Regions from separate parts of the Geobacillus sp. 47C-IIb genome, predicted to be linked through region 1. Evidence: predicted binding sites of a transcription regulator. Region 1 holds the regulator's gene; each other region holds the start of a gene.
The links. The regulator Rex, encoded in region 1, represses fermentation and respiration genes when NADH is low (regulators of the CRP and FNR family bind a similar motif). The targets are predictions, from matches to a motif close to TTGTGAAATATTTCACAA.
Positions count from the first base shown of each region.

Region 2: the regulator Rex is predicted to act here: its motif matches at 2,406-2,423, upstream of nsrR (nitric oxide-sensing transcriptional repressor NsrR).
Region 3: the regulator Rex is predicted to act here: its motif matches at 5,773-5,790, upstream of IC804_RS00975 (hemerythrin domain-containing protein).

Region 1 covers NZ_CP061473.1:2,192,877-2,200,282, reverse strand. Annotated here, with positions in the region: gene groL (chaperonin GroEL) at 1-846, opposite strand, end outside; gene groES (co-chaperone GroES) at 949-1,233, opposite strand; gene IC804_RS11235 (CPBP family intramembrane glutamic endopeptidase) at 1,580-2,314, shown strand; gene IC804_RS11230 (DUF4305 domain-containing protein) at 2,311-2,490, shown strand; gene tatC (twin-arginine translocase subunit TatC) at 2,552-3,295, opposite strand; gene tatA (twin-arginine translocase TatA/TatE family subunit) at 3,316-3,468, opposite strand; gene IC804_RS11215 (redox-sensing transcriptional repressor Rex) at 3,484-4,125, opposite strand; gene moaC (cyclic pyranopterin monophosphate synthase MoaC) at 4,141-4,629, opposite strand; gene IC804_RS11205 (ABC-F family ATP-binding cassette domain-containing protein) at 4,728-6,659, shown strand; gene tsaD (tRNA (adenosine(37)-N6)-threonylcarbamoyltransferase complex transferase subunit TsaD) at 7,002-7,406, opposite strand, start outside.
Region 2 covers NZ_CP061473.1:92,738-100,143, reverse strand. Annotated here, with positions in the region: gene IC804_RS00520 (acyl-CoA dehydrogenase family protein) at 1-115, shown strand, start outside; gene speE (polyamine aminopropyltransferase) at 277-1,149, opposite strand; gene IC804_RS00510 (hypothetical protein) at 1,230-1,382, opposite strand; gene nsrR (nitric oxide-sensing transcriptional repressor NsrR) at 1,895-2,341, opposite strand; gene hmpA (NO-inducible flavohemoprotein) at 2,512-3,747, shown strand; gene purU (formyltetrahydrofolate deformylase) at 3,909-4,811, shown strand; gene IC804_RS00490 (replication termination protein) at 4,931-5,305, shown strand; gene IC804_RS00485 (ATP-binding protein) at 5,437-6,312, shown strand; gene IC804_RS00480 (vWA domain-containing protein) at 6,323-7,406, shown strand, end outside.
Region 3 covers NZ_CP061473.1:184,893-192,298, forward strand. Annotated here, with positions in the region: gene IC804_RS00955 (nitrate reductase subunit alpha) at 1-2,164, shown strand, start outside; gene narH (nitrate reductase subunit beta) at 2,154-3,623, shown strand; gene narJ (nitrate reductase molybdenum cofactor assembly chaperone) at 3,677-4,252, shown strand; gene narI (respiratory nitrate reductase subunit gamma) at 4,228-4,932, shown strand; gene IC804_RS00975 (hemerythrin domain-containing protein) at 5,177-5,707, opposite strand; gene IC804_RS00980 (thiamine pyrophosphate-dependent enzyme) at 5,844-7,406, opposite strand, start outside.

The DNA.
Region 1 (7,406 bases):
ACGGTCACCGAAGCCAGGTGCTTTTACAGCAACAGCGTTGAACGTACCGCGCAGTTTGTTAACAACGAGGGTCGCGAGCGCTTCACCTTCGACGTCCTCAGCAATGATCAAGAGCGGACGGCCTTGTTGAACGACTTGTTCAAGAACCGGCAACAGCTCTTGAATGTTCGATACTTTTTTATCCGTAATTAAGATGTACGGATTTTCAAGAACAGCTTCCATTTTTTCCGTATCCGTAATCATGTACGGCGAAACGTAACCGCGGTCGAATTGCATTCCTTCGACAACGTCGAGTTCTGTCGTGAAACCTTTCGACTCTTCGAGGGTGATGACGCCGTCGTTGCCGACGCGCTCCATCGCTTCAGCGATCAATTGACCGACTTCTTCGTCAGCAGCCGAGATCGCAGCAACTTGGGCGATCGACTCTTTTCCTTTGATCGGTTTCGAGATAGCTTTTAATTCTTCTACAGCAACAGCCACTGCTTTTTCAATCCCGCGACGGATGCCCATCGGATTGGCGCCAGCAGCAACGTTTTTCAACCCTTCACGGATCATTGCTTGCGCTAATACAGTAGCCGTTGTCGTTCCGTCCCCAGCGATGTCGTTTGTTTTGCTAGCGACTTCAGCGACCAATTTCGCACCCATGTTTTCAAACGGGTCTTCAAGCTCGATTTCTTTCGCAATCGTTACCCCGTCGTTCGTGATGAGCGGAGAACCGAATTTTTTCTCCAATACGACGTTGCGGCCTTTCGGACCTAATGTGACTTTTACTGCGTCTGCGAGTTTGTCCACCCCGCGCAACATCGCACGGCGCGCTTCTTCGCTGAACTTAATTTCTTTTGCCATTACCCCGTTACCTCCTTATAAATTAGTGAAACCGCATACTAGAAAGATTAAGTATGAAATAGTAAGTATGTTTTTGGAATATCTATGTCATAAACGCATATATTAGCCGATGACAGCTAAAATGTCGCTTTCACGCAAAATTAAGTATTCTTTGCCGTCGTATTTAACTTCCGTGCCGGCGTATTTCGAGAAAATGATACGGTCGCCGACTTCAACTTCCGGCGCAACGCGTTGACCGTTATCAAGCACACGGCCTGTGCCAACAGCTACAACGCGGCCTTCTTGCGGTTTTTCTTTGGCCGTATCCGGCAACACGATACCGCTAGCCGTTTTTTCTTCTGTTTCCACGACTTCAATGACAATGCGATCGCCTAATGGCTTCAACACGGGAAACGACCTCCTTAACGATAGTTTTCGCCGTTCTTATTAGCACTCGTTACTATCGAGTGCTAACACACTTATAATATTAATGAACTTCTCTCAGTTTTGCAAGTAGGAAATACAAAAAAATAACTGTTTTTCCGAGAAAAAAGAATACATGAGTTGAACAGCTGTTAACCCTAGGATCCGCCGGCATGAAACCCGTTTTCATTATTGCACATTTCCAAAACCGATAAACAGCACTCGACATTTTTTATGTTGACTGCATCAACTTCCATTGACGCGCTTTTCTTATCATTTCACCAAACATGTGTTACAATACGGATATATTTGAATAAAGGGGTAAGAGGATTTGAAACGCCATTACTGGTATGTCATCATCACATACATCGCCATGCAGCTATCCTCCTTTATCGGTGTGCCGCTTCTGCATGCTCTCGGCATCGGCCAAAGCGCAAAAAGCCCTATCGAAGCCGCCAAGATTGCTTCCGGGTATTGGGCGGTCATCAGCTTTCTAGCGGCTTTAATCATCATTTTATGGCTGCTTCGCGGCGTCCGCGATGAACGAGGGATGCGACAGCTTCCCCTCGCTTCGTCATCGATGTGGGCAATCTCTGGCGTCTTTTTGGCACTTATCGCCCAAAGCATCGCCGCCAATATTGAATGGCGGTTGCTCGGCATTGAACCGGGTTCGGAAAACACAAGGCAAATCATTGATATCATCCGCTTGACGCCGCTATTAGTCATCGTTGCTTCTATTATCGGCCCGATTTTGGAAGAGATTGTTTTTCGCAAAATCATTTTTGGCTCTCTTTATGAAAAATATCACTTTTGGCCGGCCGCGCTCGTGAGCTCGCTTCTTTTTGCCATTGCCCATATGGAACCGGAACATTTGCTGTTGTATACGGCAATGGGACTGACGTTCGCCTTTTTATATGCGAAAACCGGCCGCATTTTAGTGCCGATTTTCGCCCATGTGACGATGAATACGTTTGTGATCGTAGTTCAAATCTTGTTGGCTGATGAGTTAGAAAAAATGATGCGCCAAGCTGGACTGCCGCTAGCGCTTTGGAGGTTGTGGCTATGACGAGCCGGCCGCGGCTGTTTTCACTGCCGTATTTCATCCTAGGTGTATTGTTTACGTATTTGGCGATCAAAAGCGCTCATGAAACGGTTTGGAACGTTTCGACTATCGCCTTGGCGGCGTTTGCCGCCTTTGATTTTGGCACCGCCTTCCGCCTGTTTTTCGCCCCAAAACGTTGAAACCCTCCCATTGGGGGAGGGTTTTTTCTGTATAACCACTCTCTTTTTGCTGTGCACGATCTTACTCACTGCTTTCTTGTTCCGCCGCCAACTGCGCCTTTCGGTAGCCAATTTTGGCGATCCAGATGCTTCCTTCGTATAAAAGCGTGAGCGGAATCATGACGATTACCTGCGACAACACATCAGGCGGTGTAATGGCTGCCGCCAAAATCAGCAACGCCAAATACGCGTATTTGCGGATGCGTACAAGCAACTGCGGCGTAATGAGCCCTAAGCGGGTGAAAAACAGGACGACGATCGGCAGCTGAAACACGATACCAAACGGCAGCACGAGATGGAGCAAAAACTGAAAATATTCGTTAATGCCAATCATTTGTTGGATGTCCAGTCGATCAGCAAGCTCATTCATAAACCGGACGACAAACGGAAACAAGACAAAATAAGCAAAACCGACGCCAACTAAAAAAAGAAAAATCGATGCCGGAATATAGCTGAGTGTCACCTTCCGCTCTTTTTCATACAATCCTGGGCTGACAAACGCCCAAATTTGGTACAGCAACACCGGGGCGGACAGCACAGCAGCGATCACGAAGGCAAACTGAAAATATACCTTAATCGGATCAGTGAGACGGAAGGCGTTCATCGTCAACTGCTTCGCCTCAGCCGTTTGCTGCAAATAGACAATGACATCATCAGCAAAAAAGAAACTGGCAACGAGCGCCGTGACAAAAAAGAGGAGTACAATGATCAGCCGCTTCCGCAGTTCACCAAGATGTTCATACACCGACATTTCTTTGTTGTTCATCGTTTCCCCATCCTGCCTTGTCATCGGTCAGTTTTGTTTTCCTCGTCATCAGTCAGCCCTTTCGTCGCGTCTTTAAACTCGCGCAACGACTGGCCGACCGACCGTCCTAGCTCCGGCAATTTTTTCGTGCCAAACAGCAACAAAATCACAAGGACAATCAAAATGTATTTCACGCTTTATTCTCTCCTTTATGATGGCAATGGATAGTTTCTCAGAAAGTAGACGAGCGACTGCAATTCAATGGCTAAATCGATATGATGAACGCGAATATGTTTCGGCACATTCAGCCGTGCCGGAGTGAAGTTTAAAATGCCTTTAATCCCTTGGGTGACAAGGCGGTCAGTCAGCGCTTGAGCCGCGACGGCTGGCACAGTTAAAATGGCGACCGGAATGTTTCCGCAAAGCCGCTCCTCAAGTTCATCGAGATGGTAAACCGGCACGCCGCCGACGGTCGTCCCCACTTTCTGTTCATCAACATCAAACGCCATCACGATTTTTGTATTGTTGTTTTTGGAAAAATTGTAGTTTAAAAAGGCCGTACCTAAATTTCCGACACCGAACAAGGCGACTTCCGTCACTTCATCCTCTTCAAGCGTCCGACGGAAAAATGACAACAAATAATTGACATTATACCCATACCCTTTTTTGCCGAGCGCGCCAAAATACGAGAAATCGCGGCGGATGGTCGCCGGATCGACTTTGACCGCCTCGCTTAATTCGGCGGAGGACACACGCTGTTTTCCTGACGCATGCAAATTCTTCAAAAACCGGTAGTACAGCGGCAGCCGCTTCGCGGTTGCTTGCGGAATTTTCGGTTGTTCGTTACTCATCATTTCATCCCCCAGCTAATCGGTTTTCCGTCGATAATGGCCGGACTTTCCGCCCGTTTTCTCGACCAAATACGTCGGACCGATGATCATCCCTTTATCAAGTGCTTTACACATATCATACACCGTCAACGCACATACCGAGGCGGCCGTCAGCGCTTCCATTTCCACCCCTGTGCTCCCTTTCGTTTTCACTGTTGCGGTGATGACGAGTTTATATGCATCCGCTTCGTTTTCCCATGAAAATGCGATATCGACACCTTTTAACATGAGCGGATGGCACATCGGAATGAGATCGGCTGTTTTTTTCGCTGCCATCACCCCGGCCACTTGGGCCACTGCCAACACGTCACCTTTCTCGATGGCGTTGTTTGTCATTTTTTCATAAATCTCTTCGCTGACGGTGACGCTCGTTTTTGCCACTGCGACCCGCACCGTATCTTCCTTGTTCGTAATATCGACCATTTTCGCGCGGCCTTGCTCATTGAAATGAGTAAACGACGACAAAACAATCTCCTCCAATTATACACTATACACGATTTTTGTTTATCTGTCTTTGACCGTTTTGGCGACATACGTTAAACTATTCCGAGAGGTGAAACGACATGATCATTTTGCAAGTGCACCAGCTCACGAAATATTTTGGCGCTGACCTTATTTTATCGAATATAAAACTAGAAGTACAATCCCGTGACCGAATCGCCCTCGTCGGCCGCAACGGCGCAGGAAAATCGACATTGTTAAAAATCATCGCCGGAGAACTTTCTTATGACAGCGGCGAAATCATCAAGCCTAGTCATATTAAGATTGGCTATTTGGCACAAAATAGCGGGCTTGACTCGTCGCGCTCTATTTGGGACGAGATGCTCGAAGTGTTCGCGCCACTTCTAGCCATCGAAAAGCAGCTAGCAGCACTCGGCTCCCAACTTGGTGACCCGGATGTACTCGCTGACCCTGCCCGCTATGAAAAAATACTCAAAGCGTATGACGAACTACAAGAACAATATAAAGAACAGGGCGGCTATCAATATGAAGCCGACATCCGTTCGGTCTTACACGGTCTGCAGTTTTCTTCCTATGATTATAAAACAACGCTTATCTCCTCATTAAGCGGTGGGCAGCGGACACGTCTCGCTCTCGGGAAGCTTCTATTGTCTAAGCCAGATTTGTTGATTTTGGACGAGCCGACCAACCATTTGGATCTTGAAACACTCTCCTGGTTGGAACAATACTTGCAGGCGTACCCCGGTGCCGTCCTGCTCGTTTCCCATGATCGCTATTTTTTGGATAAAGTCGTCACGGAAGTATACGAGCTATCCAACACGAAGCTCAAGCGGTATACAGGCAACTACAGCCGCTATTTGGAGCAGCGGGCCGAACAGTATGAACAAGAATTAAAACGATATGAGAAACAGCAAGAAGAAATCGCCCGGCTGCAAGACTTTATCCAGCGCAACATCGCCCGTGCCTCGACGACCAAACGCGCGCAAAGCCGTCGAAAACAACTAGAAAAAATGGAACGGCTTGAACGCCCCACTGGCGATGGAAAATCGGCATCCTTTTCCTTTACAATTGAACGGCCGAGCGGCCATGAAGTACTCACCGCTGAGGAACTAGCCGTTGGTTACGGCGAAGGAACACCTGTCATCCGCCAAATCAGCTTTCGCATCACGCGAGGAGAAAGCGTCGCCTTAGTCGGACCGAACGGCATCGGTAAATCAACATTGCTAAAGGCGGTCGCGCAGCGGCTTCCTGTCCAAGCGGGAAAGCTTCGCTACGGCTCAAACGTCCAAATCGGCTATTATGATCAAAATCAGGCCGAATTGTCATCGAATAAACGAGTGCTGGATGAGCTATGGGACGACTACCCAGATAAAACCGAGAAGGAAATCCGTACCGTGCTCGGTAACTTTTTGTTTTCCGGAGATGACGTTTTAAAACCAGTCTCGGCGTTAAGCGGTGGGGAAAAAGCGCGTCTAGCGCTCGCCAAACTGATGCTCCAAAAAGCGAACGTTCTTATTTTGGACGAGCCAACCAACCATTTGGATCTCGATAGCAAACAGGTGCTCGAGCAAGCGCTCATCGACTATCCAGGCACCATTTTGTTCGTCTCCCACGACCGCTACTTCATTAACCGGATTGCGACAAAGCTGTTTGAGCTATCGAGCGATGGCCTCACCGAATATTTAGGTGACTACGATTACTACATCGCCAAAAAAGCGGAGATGTGCGAATTGGAGCGCCTTGACGCCCGTCCTGACAAAACGCAGGATAGCAACGAATCGAGCAAATCCGCTTATAAGCAAGAAAAGGAAGAGAAAAAACGGCAGCGCCAGCGCCAGCGCCGTCTAGATGAAATCGAGGCCGAGATCGAAACACTTGAGGCGCAAATCGCTGAAGTGGAACAACAGCTATGTGATCCGTCCATTTATGGCGATTATGAAACAGTACAACGGTTATCGCAAGAAAACGAGGAACGAAAACGGCAAGTCGAAAAGTTATTGGCTGAATGGGAACAGCTTTACTCTTCACTCTAACCGATAGCCCGCCCGTTATTTTGGCGGGCTGTTTTTAAGTTAGTCACATTATCCACAAAACAATTCACAATCACACCTATGAAATATAAGTTATTCACCAACTTTTCCACATTATCCACAAAAAAAATTCTTTTTTTGTGCAAAAACCGTTGTGTATTTATTCTCCTTATATTTATGGTGTTTTCTCATCTTTTCCACATTGTCCACAACCTGTGGATAAAAATATACACAGTCCCTTTTCGCCGCAAGCAGCCGAAGCTTGTTCCCACAAACAAAAAAGGCGGTTTGCTCGCCTGCTGCAAGCAACCGCCCTGTCTTCCCCTCTTTATTTCCCTTCTTACACTAAACAAGCGGCAAGCCCGGATTGGCGTTGAGAGCCAAATCAGACCGCTTGCCTTGCCAATACAGCACTGTTCCTGCTGCAGCGATCATCGCCGCATTATCGGTGCATAACGACAACGGTGGAATAACGAGCTCAACGCCCGGAAGCTCCTTCATTTTGTCTTGTAGCGCGGACCGCAGCCCGCGGTTGGCCGCCACCCCACCGGCCAGCAGCACTTGCCGAACGCGGTACTGTTTCGCCGCCTGCACCGTTTTGGTCACCAGCACATCGACAACACTCTCTTGAAAACTCGCAGCCATGTGTTTCGGGTCAATCTCCTCACCGCGCTGTTTTGCGTTATGAAGCGTATTGAGCACCGCCGATTTTAAGCCGCTGAAACTAAAATCATATGATCCTTCCTCAAG
Region 2 (7,406 bases), 1.5 Mb from region 1:
TTACCGCGACATCCGCGCCGGGCTGCATAACCCACCCGCTGATGACTTGACGCTCGCATGGCTGGCTAAACGAGCACTATCTCACCACCCGCTAGGCGGCTCAAGCAACCAATAAAAGAGCTTTCTCTAAGAGGAGGCATCAGATGCGGGTAACACAAAAAGGGAGGATTCAAAGAGCCGGCTAAACACCTATATAGAACAGCAAAATCATTTAACGTGTATATAAAAAAGAGGGTGTCTCGTTGTTTTTTTGAGACACCCTTCTTTTTGGCACCATTACTCCTCTAGTGCCGAACGCAAAAATTCCGGCAAGGAGAAACATTGGCGGAAAACGGCATCATTGACGTATTTCGTATCGTTTGGAATCGTCGTCTGTGCCGGGAAATCTAGCGGCCGTTTCGAGCCGATCGTAAAGCTCCACATTCCGCCCGGGTATGTCGGCACGACCGCCGTATACACGAGCACATGCGGGAACAATTCACGAATGTTGCGGTATGTGCGCTTTAAAATATCTAGGTGGAAAATCGGGGACTGGCTTTGGCACACCATCAGCCCGTCCTCTTTTAACGCGCGGTGCACGTTCGCATAAAACTCCGACGAAAACAGCGCTTCGGCTGGGCCGACTGGGTCGGATGAGTCGATCATAATGACGTCGTACACGCCTTCTTTTCCTTGTACAAACGCGACGCCGTCATCATAAATAAACTTCACGCGCGGATCAGACAAGTTGCCGGAGACGGCCGGTAAATGTTCTTTGCATGCATGGACGACCTTTTCGTCGATTTCGACCATCTCGATCGTCTCTAAACGGTCATACTTGGCCGCTTCACGAGCCGCTCCACAGTCGCCACCGCCGATGATGAGCGCCTGTTTTGCCTCTGGATGAAGCTGCAGCGGCACGTGTGTAATCATTTCGTTATAAATATGGCCATCAATCGAAGTCGTTTGCACGACGCCGTCAAGAACAAGCATGCGTCCAAAATCGTACGAATCCAAAATCATAACATGCTGGTAATCGGACGGCTCGGCAAAGATTACTTCTTTGATGCGATAGCTGATTTTTAAATTGTCGCGGTCATCTTCGGTGAGCCAAAGCTCCCCATTGTCCAAATGCACATATGGTGGCAAAGCGTTTCCTTGGTGTTTCATTGTTACCTCCTTAGTCTTGCAGATTTTCTCACACCTTTCTAATCTTAATATATTATGCGAAATGTGGCAAACAAAGGGGATTATCGGCCGGTATCGGATGTGTTCATCCCACCGCCCATGTTCGATGACTGATTTCGTTTTTCCGGCTGCTCCTCGTTATGGCCGCCGCAGCTGGCGCAAAGGCTGAGCAATAACGTGCAAATGATAGCAAGCGGCATCCATCGTTTTCGCATCTTTCCCTTCTCCTTTCGTGTTCATCATCCACTAAAGCGGCAAGCGTGACCGCTATCTGGATAAGACCGCTTCTATTGTTCGTCGCAAAGTATAGATGACGCATATCATTTCCTGCTGGCACTAAACCCGGACCCATCGGTTTGTTACCTAGGATGCAGGGCATAGCCAGGAGCGGGAATGGACATCCCCTGTATGGGAGACCTGGCTTTGTTTTTTGTGCCTGCTAAGCAGCAGGCGGACTGTTTTTGCCTCCGTATAGACGCGGGAAAGAATCACTTTCGCATGGAGCGGTCGGCCAATAATCGGATAACAAACGATAAACATCTCGGCACATAAAAAACATCGTCTGCGACCGCTCAGCGAAGCTAAAAAGCACTGTCTGCAAGGCCACCATCGTGCGATCTATGGGTATGACAATCACTTCTCCGTCCCGTACGGCGATGCTATGCTTGCTTATAGTGTGCCTGTCAACGGGAAAAATAAAACTCCCCGGCATTCAGCCGGAGAGTGTTTATCCATCGCGCTGCTCCTTAAGCAAAGCACGAAGCGATGTGCGATTTTCCAGCAAATCGGCAAGCGTATACGTATCCAGAACACGCAAAAACGCCTCTAACGCCTCGCGAAGCACGAAACGGAGCCGGCACGCAGGTGTGAGGATGCATTCATTGCCGTGGGAAGCGAAGCATTCGACAAGCGACAAATTGTCTTCTGTCTCGCGAACGACCGCGCCAACGATGATTTCCTCAGGTCGTTTCGCCAAGCGGATTCCACCGTTGCGTCCACGGATCGTTTCGATGTAGCCAAGCTTGCCGAGCTCATGGACAATTTTGCTTAAATGATGCTCAGACAGCGAAAATATAGTGGAAATTTCCTTAATGTTGGTTTTTTCTCCTTCATCAAGCGTCCCTAAAAACAAGAGGACACGCAAAGCGTATTCGGTATAGCTTGTTAACTGCATATCCGTTCACAACCTTTTAAGCATGGTCGATTCCAATTGTATCACATCCGCTTCATATGGGGAATTGTGAACAATTTGTTAAAGATGTATTTGAAATATTGCTTTTCATTATCGCTCATGGTTGAATAAAAGATGTATTTTAAATACATGTTTTGTGAGGGGATGGAACAATGGCTACGAGCACAACTTTACACCCAAAAACGATCGAAATTGTCAAATCAACAGTACCGGTATTGGAGAAGCATGGAGAACAGATTACAAAACGGTTTTATGAGCTCATGTTTTCCAATCATCCAGAGTTGCTGAACGTGTTTAACCATGCCCACCAAAAACAAGGGCGGCAGCCACGTGCTTTGGCTGCAGCAGTCTACGCAGCAGCGCGCTATATCGATCAGCTCGATGCCATCTTGCCGGTCGTACGGCAAATCGGCCATAAACACCGGAGTTTAGGCATCAAACCGGAACAATATCCGATCGTCGGAAAGCATTTGCTGCTGGCGATCAAAGACGTCCTTGGCGATGCCGCCACTGACGAAGTGATTGCCGCTTGGGCGGAAGCGTATGAAGTCATTGCTGACGTGTTCATTCAAGTCGAGCAGGAGCTCTACGATGAAGCAGCGGCCAAACGCGGCGGCTGGCGTGATTTTCGTCGCTTTGTCGTCGCCAAAAAAGTGAAAGAAAGCGACGTCATCACCTCGTTTTATCTCAAATCGGAAGACGGCGAAGCCATTAGCGACTATTTACCAGGCCAATACGTCAGCGTAAAAATGTCAATTCCAGGCGAAACGTACACGCACATCCGGCAGTACAGCTTATCGGATGCACCAGGAAAAGGGTATTACCGTATCAGCGTCAAACGGGAAGCAGCGACGGCTGACAAACCGGCGGGCATTGTTTCAAATTACTTGCATGATCATATCCAAGAAGGGGATGTGCTTGAATTAAGCGCCCCAGCCGGTGACTTTACGCTTGATTTGGCAAAAGAAACGCCGGTCGTCTTCATTAGCGGTGGCGTTGGCATCACTCCGCTTTTGAGCATGGCAAATACGTTGGCCATTCGGCAACCTAACCGCCCGGTTACGTTCCTGCAAGCTGCTCTCAATGGCCGCGTACAGGCGTTTGACCAAGAGTTGCAGACCTTAGCTAAAAATCCAGTATTTTCTTATCACATTTGTTACGAGTCGCCGTCAGATGAAGATCGAAAACACCCGCACTTCAGCAAAGAAGGGCGGATCGATTTGGAATGGATGCAAACGGTCATTCCGTCCAAAGACGCTGACTTTTACTTCTGTGGCCCTGTTCCGTTCATGAAAACGGTCTATCGCGCCCTGAAGCAATGGGGCGTGCCTGAGGAACGCATCCATTACGAATTTTTCGGTCCAGCCGGCGATTTAACAAAAGACTAATCAATGGCCGCTCATCAAAAAGGCATCTCCCAGATAGGGAGGTGCCTTTTGTTATAGAGAACATCCGCGCTTTCCTGTTGGCAAGTCCGCCAATTTTTTGTATGATGGAAACTAAATATCACAAGAAACTAAATCATCGCAAGAAAAGGGAGAGAGAACGGATGACTACATTTCGCCAACATCGCTGGCAATCGTTTTTGCAAGGCTACGAGCAGCGGGCTCGGTTGCTGATTTCCTGCCCGGACCGCCCCGGCATCGTTGCGGCGGTGACTTCGTTTCTTTATGAACAGGGGGCCAATATTGTCGAATCAAGCCAATACTCGACCGATCCGGAAGGCGGGACGTTTTTCCTCCGCTTGGAGTTTGATTGCCCGAACATCGCGGGTCGGAAGGAAGAGATCGAAACGGCGTTTGCCCCCATTGCCGAGGAATTTAGCATGACTTGGCAGCTTCGACTGCATAATGAAATTCGACGGATCGCGATTTTCGTCTCAAAGGCTGAACATTGTTTGCTTGAGCTGCTTTGGCAATGGCAAGCGGGGGAACTGATCGCCGATATCGCCCTTGTCATCAGCAATCATCCCGATTTGCGCGATGTGGTCGAGCCGCTCGGGATTCCGTATGTGCACATTCCGGTGACGAAAGAAACGAAAGCGGACGCGGAGGCTGAACAAATCCGCCTGCTTCACGACTATCGGATCGATACGATTGTGCTCGCCCGCTACATGCAAATTTTATCGCCGGCATTTGTCGCTGAATTTCCAGGGCGAATCATCAACATTCATCATTCGTTCTTGCCGGCGTTTATCGGCGCACGGCCGTATGAGCGGGCCTATGAGCGCGGCGTCAAGCTGATCGGCGCCACATCCCATTATGTCACCGATGATTTGGACGAAGGACCGATCATTGAACAAGACGTTGCTCGTGTTGACCATCGCCATCATCCCGACGATTTAAAACGGATCGGCCGCTTGATCGAAAAGACGGTGCTCGCTCGGGCGCTGAGATGGCATTTGGAAGACCGAGTCATCATTCATGGCAACAAAACCATCGTTTTTTATTGAACGTAGGCGGGAGAGGATTTTTCCTTTCCCGCATGGTATAATGAAAAGAAAACGGAATCAAACAGCCCTTTGCTCTCGGTTAGGCGAATGGAACATCAGGGAAAGGAGGAAAAAGATCGATGGGAGAGAAACGGACGCCAAGCGGTTTTCTGTTAAAACAACGTGCGTTTTTAAAATTGTATTTGATCACGTTAACGGAGCAGGAGCGGCTGTACGGACTGAAGTTGCTCGATGTATTGCGCCAAGAGTTTAAACCGCTCGGCTATCGTCCGAACCATTCAGAAGTGTACAAGGCGCTTCACGATTTAATCGAAGACGGCATTTTAAAGCAAGTGAAACAGAAAAAAGAAGGGATGAAGTACCAGGAAGTCGTGTATTATCGGTTTGCCGAGGGTGGGCAAGAAAAAGCGAAGCTGTATAAACGTCAGCTGAAAGCAGAGCTTGACCGGTGCGCGGCGCTCATTCGCAAAGCCATCGAGGACAACTACAGCTAGGGGCGCCCTTGTTTTTTCTTTTTATCCTATTTACATAATATAATTATGGTTTATTTATTTTGTTTTGCGTCCTGACGGGCGATTTAGTAGAATGAGAGGGGAATATGGCAACAGAGAGGAAGGCACACCAAATGAGGACATGGCCCTTAGTTGTAACAAAAGAAATGGAAAAGCGAAAAGAGCAGTTCCGCCACGATCCGGATCAGGCGTTGATCGGAGCCGGCGGGTATACGGCCGAAGATGAGGCAATCATCCATGATGCGGCAGTCGCGCTTGCGCTTGGGAAAAATGTGCTCTTAAAAGGCCCAACCGGGTCGGGCAAAACGCGGCTTGCTGAAACATTGTCCGAACTGTTTGGGCAGCCGATGCATAGCATCAACTGCTCCGTCGACCTAGACGCCGAAGCGCTGCTCGGGTTTAAGACGATCGTGCACCGCGGCGGTCAGGCAGTCATCGATTACGTTCCTGGCCCGGTCATTCAGGCGATGACAAAAGGTCATTTATTGTATATTGATGAAATCAACATGGCTAAACCAGAAACACTTCCGATTTTAAACAGCGTGCTTGATTACCGACGGCGGCTCACCAACCCGCTCACTGGAGAGGTTGTGCAGGCGAAGTCGACGTTTGGCGTCATTGCGGCCATCAATGAAGGCTATATCGGCACTGTGCCGCTCAATGAAGCATTAAAAAACCGTTTTGTCGTCATCGATGTGCCGTACGTGCAAGGAGCGACGTTAAAATCGGTGCTATTGGCGCAAACTACATTAACGGATGAGGCGTTGATCGACCGTTTCGTTTCTCTATCAGCAGATTTGCTGACACAAGTGAGAAACGGGCAAGTCGCTGAAGAAGCCGCCTCGGTGCGTGCGTTGCTCGATGCATGTGATTTGGCGGCGTATATGCCGCCGTTGCGCGCGATTGAACGAAGCATTGTCGATAAGCTAGACGACGAACGCGAACGCGCTGCTGTGCGCAACATTGCTGAAACATGGTTTGACGAGTAGGAGGCGGCGCATGGAACGGTTTATGATGTTCAACGACCGGCCAATTGATTCGTTTTTGGTCATGCAGCTTTCCGATCTCGCTCAAACGCTTGCCCGCGACCGTCGTTGGACGGTGGAGTTTGCCGCCCATTCCGGCGTGCATCTGGCTAAGCAGACGATATATGTGAGTCAATTTTGGGATGTGTATCCACTCCTAGAGAAAGAGCAGGCGATGAAAAGCGATGTGGTCTTGCGGATGATCGGCACACATCGGCATACCGATATAGCTGTTGTCCGCACCTTCCGGCAAACAGCGGAGGCACAGCCGCTCTCTAAACTGTTAAAACAGTTGTTCTCCTTCGCTGAGGATCTCCGTTTGGAAACGATATGTGAGCGGGAGCGGCCAGGACTGAAACGATGGTTTCGCGCGCGCCGTCGTCTGTACCGCCAGTATTTCGCCCAGCAATGGCAGGCGAACCGGACGCGGGGAGCCCTCACTGATCAGTTTTTGGCGGCCATGTACTTGCGGCTGACCACCGATTCGCCGCTTGACGACGTCCCGCTCGCTCCGATGGCAGATGAAGCGGGACAAGCGCGCCTCGAGGCGCTATGGCCGCAGTTTTTTGACGTCTCATCGACAGCGGAAACAGCCCGTTGGACGCTGGCGATTGTAGAGCTGGTGGAAGACGTGCTGTCTAATGACATGGTAAACAACTACACATCGCTGCCGATCGTTGACGACGATGAAGATGAACGGAAGACGACGCTTCAAGATCTCAAGCGAACGGATCCGTTGGAAAATCGTGATACCTCGAATGATTCCACAAACAGTGAAGTACATCGGCAAGTGTTGTCGACCTGGCACCGGGAAACGAGCCGAACGGGCGGGAATGTTCTTCGGTTTGAGCTTGAACGCGGCACCCGCACCGGGATGCTTGGCGACGGGGCGCGGCCGGGAGAAGACGGCGATCAGGCGCTCGCCATCGTCCAAGGAACGTCGCGGCCGACGAACCGAAATGAATATGGACCCGAAGCGCAAGCCTCCTTTGACGATCATCCACCCGCCGGAAGCGGTGCCTTGTATGGTGAAGCGAACCGTCAAGCTGAGCTTGTGC
Region 3 (7,406 bases), 1.6 Mb from region 1:
ACTTGTCGTGAAAATCGCCCGCGAGTTTGCTGACAATGCGATCGACACGAACGGCCGGTCGATGATCATCGTCGGTGCTGGCATTAACCATTGGTTTAACTCGGATACGATTTATCGCGCTGTGCTGAACCTTGTCTTGTTCGTCGGCGCCCAAGGGGTCAACGGCGGCGGTTGGGCCCATTACGTCGGGCAAGAGAAACTGCGCCCAGCGGAAGGATGGCAGACGATCGCCACCGCTCGCGACTGGGTTGGACCGGCAAAATTGCAAAACGGCACGTCGTTCTTCTACTTTGCGACTGACCAATGGCGCTATGAAGAGCGGCCAATCGATGAACTCATCTCGCCGTTGGCTAAAAAAGCGCGCTATTCGCACCCTGGCGATTACAATGTTTTGGCCGCCCGGCTCGGCTGGCTGCCGTCGTACCCGACGTTTAACAAAAATGGCATCGAGCTGTATAACGAAGCAGTAAGCCATGGAGCTCGCACGCCGGAAGAGATCGGCGCCTATGTCGCGAAACAGCTGAAAAATAAAGAATTGCAGTTTGCTATCGAAGATCCGGATCATGAAGCGAACTTCCCGCGCAACTTGATCGTTTGGCGCGCTAACTTAATCTCAAGCTCCGGCAAAGGGCATGAATATTTCTTAAAACATTTGCTTGGCACGACGAACGGCTTGTTAAACGATGACCGCGACAGCCTGCGCCCGGAAGAAATCCGCTGGCGCGATGAAGCGCCGGAAGGCAAGCTCGATCTGCTTGTCAACTTGGACTTCCGCATGGCCGGCACAGCGCTCTACTCCGATGTCGTCCTGCCGGCAGCGACATGGTATGAAAAACATGACTTAAGCAGCACGGATATGCATCCGTTCGTCCATCCGTTCAATCCAGCCGTGCCTCCGCTCTGGGAAGCACGCTCGGACTGGGATATTTTCAAATCACTCGCTAAAGCCGTATCTGATGTCGCCAAACAAGCCGGCTTGAAGCCGATGAAAGAAGTCGTCGCCACCCCGCTTTTGCACGATACGGCGCAAGAACTGGCGCAGCCGTTTGGTGAAGTGAAAGACTGGAGCAAAGGCGAGATCGAACCGATTCCGGGCAAAACAATGCCGAACATTCACGTCATTGAACGCGACTATACCCTTCTTTACGACCAAATGACCGCTTTAGGTCCGAATGTCGCCCGCCAGCCGATCGGTACAAAAGGGATCGCCTGGACGGCGAAAGACGAATACGAACAGCTGAAACGCCGGCTTGGCACTGTCCGACGCGCTTCCATCGCCGATGGTTGCCCGGACATTAGCGAAGCGAAAAAAGCAGCTGAAGCGATTTTGACGCTGTCGTCGACCACAAACGGAAAAATGGCCGTCAAAGCATGGGAAGCGCTCGAGAAAAAGACGAATTTGGAGCTTGCTGACTTGGCGAAAGAACGCGAAGAAGAGTGCTTCACGTTTGAACAAATCACCGCTCAGCCGAAAACGGTCATCACTTCACCGGCCTTCAGCGGTTCGGAAAAAGGCGGACGGCGTTACTCGCCGTTTACAACGAACGTCGAACGGCTCATTCCGTGGCGGACACTGACCGGCAGACAGTCGTTTTACATCGACCATGAACTGATGCACGAGTTCGGTGAAACGATGGCAACGTTCAAGCCAGTCTTGCCGCACCGCCCATTCTCGAACAAACGGCCGACGGAAAACGGAAAAGAGGTCGTCTTAAACTATTTGACACCGCATAACAAATGGTCGATTCACAGCATGTATTTCGATTCGCTGCCAATGCTGACATTGTTCCGCGGCGGACCGACCGTCTGGATGAACAAAGACGACGCAGCCGAAGCCGGCATTACAGACAACGACTGGATCGAATGTTTCAACGAAAACGGCGTTGTCGTCGCCCGCGCCGTCGTCTCGCACCGTCTCCCGCGCGGCATGGCGTTTATGCACCACGCGCAAGACCGCCATATTAACGTGCCGGGCACGAAGCTGACGAACAACCGCGGCGGCACGCACAACAGCCCGACACGCATCCATGTGAAACCGACGCATATGATCGGCGGATACGCGCAGTTAAGCTACGGATTCAACTATTACGGACCGACGGGCAACCAACGCGACTTGTTCGTTGTCATCCGCAAATTAGAGGAGGTTGATTGGCTTGAAGATTAAAGCGCAAGTCGGCATGGTCATGAATTTGGATAAATGTATCGGCTGCCATACGTGCAGCGTCACATGCAAAAACACATGGACAAACCGGCCCGGCGCCGAATATATGTACTTTAACAACGTGGAAACAAAGCCGGGGATCGGCTATCCGAAACAGTGGGAAGATCAAGATAAATATAAAGGCGGCTGGGAATTAAAAGACGGCGAATTGCGGCTTAAATCCGGCCCGAAAGCCATGCGGCTCGTCAATTTGTTCTACAACCCGTACCAGCCGACGATCGACGATTACTACGAACCATGGAACTACGACTACGAAACGTTGACGAACAGCCCGCAAAAGAGGTATCAGCCGGTTGCCCGGCCGAAATCGGCCATCACCGGTGAATGGATGGAAGTATCGTGGGGACCGAACTGGGAAGACGACTTGGCCGGGGCCCATGTCACCGGCTTGCGCGACCCGAACGTTGTCAAAATGGAACAGGCGATCCAAGCAGAATTCGAAGATGTCTTTATGATGTATTTGCCGCGCATTTGTGAACATTGTCTCAATCCGTCATGCGTATCGAGCTGCCCATCGGGCGCTATGTACAAACGCGACGAGGACGGCATCGTCCTCGTCGACCAAAACGCCTGCCGCGCTTGGCGATATTGCGTCACCAGCTGCCCGTACAAAAAAGTATATTTCAACTGGCAAACGAACAAAGCGGAAAAATGCACGCTCTGTTTCCCGCGCATCGAAGCCGGCTTGCCGACAATTTGCTCGGAAACATGTGTCGGCCGCATCCGTTACATCGGCGTCATGCTGTATGACGCGGATAAAGTGAAGGAAGCAGCGAGCGTCGCAGATGAGAAACATCTGTATCACGCCCAACTTGATATTTTCCTTGACCCAAACGATCCGACTGTCATCGCAGAAGCGAAAAAAGCCGGCATTCCGGACGAATGGATTGCGGCGGCGCAGCGCTCACCGATTTACAAAATGATCGTTGACTGGAAAATCGCTTTGCCGCTGCACCCGGAATATCGGACACTGCCAATGGTATGGTACATTCCACCGTTAAGCCCGATCATGAATACGATCGAAGGAAAAGGAAGCGGCGCGAACGCCGATGACATCTTCCCAGCCATTGATGAAATGCGCATTCCGATCGAATATTTGGCGAATTTGCTGACGGCCGGCGATACAGCGCACATCCGCACGACATTGAAAAAAATGGCGGCGATGCGTTCGTATATGCGGGCGAAACAGACGAACAAACAGCCGGACATTCGTCTCATCGAGTCACTCGGCTTAAGCCATGAGGACATCGAAGAGATGTACCGCTTGCTCGCGATCGCCAAATACGAAGATCGCTTTGTCATCCCGGCGTCACACCGCGAGGAAGTAGCGGATCTCTACACCGAACAAGGCAGCTGTGGGCTCGCATTTGCCGGCGGTCCGGGCGCTTGCGGCACGCTTTGATGAGGGCGGGCTTCGCCCCCTTCCCCTCAAACAACGAAAATGGAGGATGCATGATGAACAGCGAACAACGGCAAACCATCTTTTTATGTGTGTCCTATTTGTTGTCCTATCCGGACGAACAGTGGGCTGAATCGCTTCCTGACTACTTGGAAGCCATCCGTTCGCTCGAAGATGAAACCGTCCGCACGCCGCTTTTGGCGGTTGCCGAGCAGCTTGCAGCCACTCCGGCTCGAGATCGGATGGAGCAATATGTCGAAACATTTGACTTCGGCAAAAAAACGAATTTGTATCTTACGTATATGACAAATGGTGAACAACGGGAGCGCGGAATCGAACTCGTCGCCTTAAAAGCACGTTACGAGGCGGCCGGATTCACCGTCTCCGAGCACGAACTGCCCGACTACTTGCCGCTTATGCTTGAATTTCTCGCCTATGCGGAGGAACCTCATGCCATCTCCTTGCTCGCCGATTATGCCGACCATATCCGCGAAATCGGCGAGCGGTTGGCAGCCGCGGGCAGCCCGTACGTACAGCTATTTGAAACGCTCAACCTTACCTTTACTCAACTCGGCGTCACGCCGATACCGAAAGGAAGTGCAACGGCATGGCTCGTCAATTTCTCTGGGTAATTGTTCCTTATTTGTCGCTTGTGCTCTTTATTGCTGGCCATATTTGGCGCTACCAACGCGACCAGTTCGGCTGGACATCAAAATCAAGCGAACTGCTCGAAAAACGGCAGTTGCGCCTTGGAAGCCTTCTCTTTCACTGGGGTATCTTGTTCGTTTTCGTCGGTCACGTGATGGGAATTCTCATTCCTGAATCATTTTATACAGCGTTAGGCATCACCGAAGAGATGTACCACGTCATCGCCTTGGCGGGCGGCATCCCAGCCGGCTTGGCCGCGCTCGTCGGTTTAGTGATCCTTTTCCGTCGCCGCCTCACGGTGAAACGTGTGCGGGCGACAAGCAGCACTGGTGACTGGGTGGCGCTCGGATTTTTAGCCATCGTCATCGCCAGCGGACTATCATCGACATTTCTGAACGTCGATTCGCACGGGTTTGACTACCGGACGACGATCGGCCCGTGGTTCCGTGGCCTTCTTACGTTCCGTCCGAACCCAGCCTATATGGAAACGGTGCCGCTTTGGTTTCAAATCCATATTCTCGCCGCGTTCGGCTTGTTCGCTTCGTGGCCATTCACCCGTCTCGTTCACGTGTTCAGCTTTCCGATCCGCTACTTGCAGCGCAGCTATGTCGTTTATCGCAAGCGAATGCCAAAACAAGCAGAACCGTTCAAACGCGCTCAATGAGCGAGCGGCGAGCATTACACCAGGAACGCCAAGCACGGCGATCATGGAGCAGGCGAGGACAAGTTGCCCTCGCCATCTTATACGACTGCGGCTCTTCAACCTTGATAGCAGCTGAAATAAAGAAACATACGCGTTCATATCCCAACAATCATCCATCACCATCCGCCAACAAGATCACACCATGAATGAAATACAAATAAAAAACGGGATGCTCTCAATCAGGAGGCATCCCGTTTTCCATTCGTTACTCATTAATGCGCACAAACAGTTCCTCTTTCTCCTCGTCCGACAACAGCCGCTCGGCCATCGGGAAGAGCACATTTTCTTCTTTCATGAAATGCTCATCCAAAATATGATGCGCCTCAATGACCGCGCCAGCGAGCGTCAACGCCTGATCGGTGTCAACTTTCTCTGGCAGTTGGGCAGCTTTTTCTAAAAACATGGAAAGACGTGCTTTTGCCTGTTCGTGTTCGTATTCCATGACGGCGATTGGTCCGGTCGTCCGCCCGATGTACTCGGCCATCATCGGGAACAACACTCCCTCTTCCCGCTCTGAATGCGGATCTAAAACCGAGACGAACGATTCGACTTTTTCTCTCAATTCGGCGAGCGGCTCGCGCCAGTTGCGGTCATCTGCCCCTTGTCCGATCGCTTCCGCTGTAGCGAGTAGCTGCTCCATTTGGACGCGCAGCGGGCCGTGTTCCTGTTTTAATTGCGCCAAGCCAGCGCATAGCTTTACCCCTTCAGGGCCGCCCATATGACAAAATGAATGCATCAACGTTTCCCCCTTTTGATGATCTGTTCATTGTCTCCATTATACCGTGCGCATCCTCTTCCCCGTTGTGAGCCATATCACACCAACCAAAGGGCAAGCATAAAAAAACAGCACGCGCACAGCGTGCTGCGACATCTTATAGATACGGATGTTCATGCTTCGCTTTTAAAATCGTCCATCTCCGTTCCACTTCCTCCTCCAACTCGCGCAGCAAATCTTTGTTTTCTTCCCGAAGCAAATGCTTCGTTTTTCCCATATATTTTAGCCATTCACTTAACGGGATGCGGCGTCCTTTTGCTTCTGGATCGTACGTAATCGTCGTTTTCCCCCGCTCCACTTCATACAGCGGGAAAAAGCATGAATTCACCGCTGCCTGCAAAATGGTTTCCCCGTACCGCTCCTCCGATTTCCAGTTGAGCGGACAAGTAATGAGCAGCTTGCCGTACACCGTTCCTTCATGCTGCGCGTACCATTGCGCTTTCGCCGCTTTTTTCACCAAATCTTGCGGAAACGCTTCTGTCCCGGTGAAAACGTACGGGATGTTCGTTGCTGCCATAATTTGCGGCGTATCTTTATGATGGAACGATTTTCCGCGTTGTCCTTTTCCAACCCCGGTTGTTGTGGTCATATGGCCCATCGGGGTCGAGTACGACATTTGCGCCCCGGTGTTCATATAACCTTCGTTATCATATTCAATGATGATCAGCTTATGGTTGCGTAGCGCCGTCCCGATGGCGGACCCCATGCCGATGTCCATCCCGCCGTCGCCGGTGACCATGACAAACGTGACATCATCCGAGACATTAAGCTCGCCGCGCCGCTTCAGTTCGAAGAACGCTTCAACCATGCCGGAGAGCGTTGCCGCCCCGTTTTGGAACAAATTGTGCACCATCGTTTGTTTATGCGAGCTGTACGGATACGCGGCTGAAACGACGTACGCGCATCCGGTTTGGAACAAGACGACGATATCGCCTTCAATTCCTTTGAAAAACAGCTCGAGCCCCGGGAAAATGCCGCATCCTGGGCATGCCCCATGCCCTGGGGCGAGACGCTTCGGCTTGGCGGTCAGCGCCCGCAGCGGCGGAATTTTGACGTTTAGCCGTTTCGTTTTGTCATCGACCGTCACGTGGATGAGTCCGCTGCGGAACGCATCGCCATGGATCGGTTCAAGCAGCCGTTTCGGTTGCTGCTCAAGACGTCCAGGCACGTGGCCGAAATAGTCAAACGTTTTTTCCGCTTTTCCTTTTTCCATCGCATCAATGGCCATCCGGAACAATGCTTCAGCGTCTTCGGCGTAAAAATCTTTGCCGCCAAGGCCGTAAACACGGCTTAATACGATCGTCTGATTATCGCGGTCTTCCTGCAGTGCCGCTTTCACTTCATGCGTCATATTCGCCCCGTGCGCCCCGTACGAATCGGCCCGCTCACCGATCAACAGTGCTTTCACATGTTTTAGCGCTTGGCGGATCTCCTCGGCCGGGAACGGGCGAATAATGTTCGGACTGATGACGCCCGCTTTTATCCCTTGTTTTCGCAGGCGGTCGGCTACGTCTTTCGCCGTCTCTGCCGCCGAGTTGAGCAAAAACAGCGCCACTTCGGCATCTTCCATCCGGTATAAATCGAGCGGCTCATAGCGACGCCCCGACCATTTTTCATATTCCGCGGCCACTTGCCGGAATACGTCGCCAGCCCGGTACAA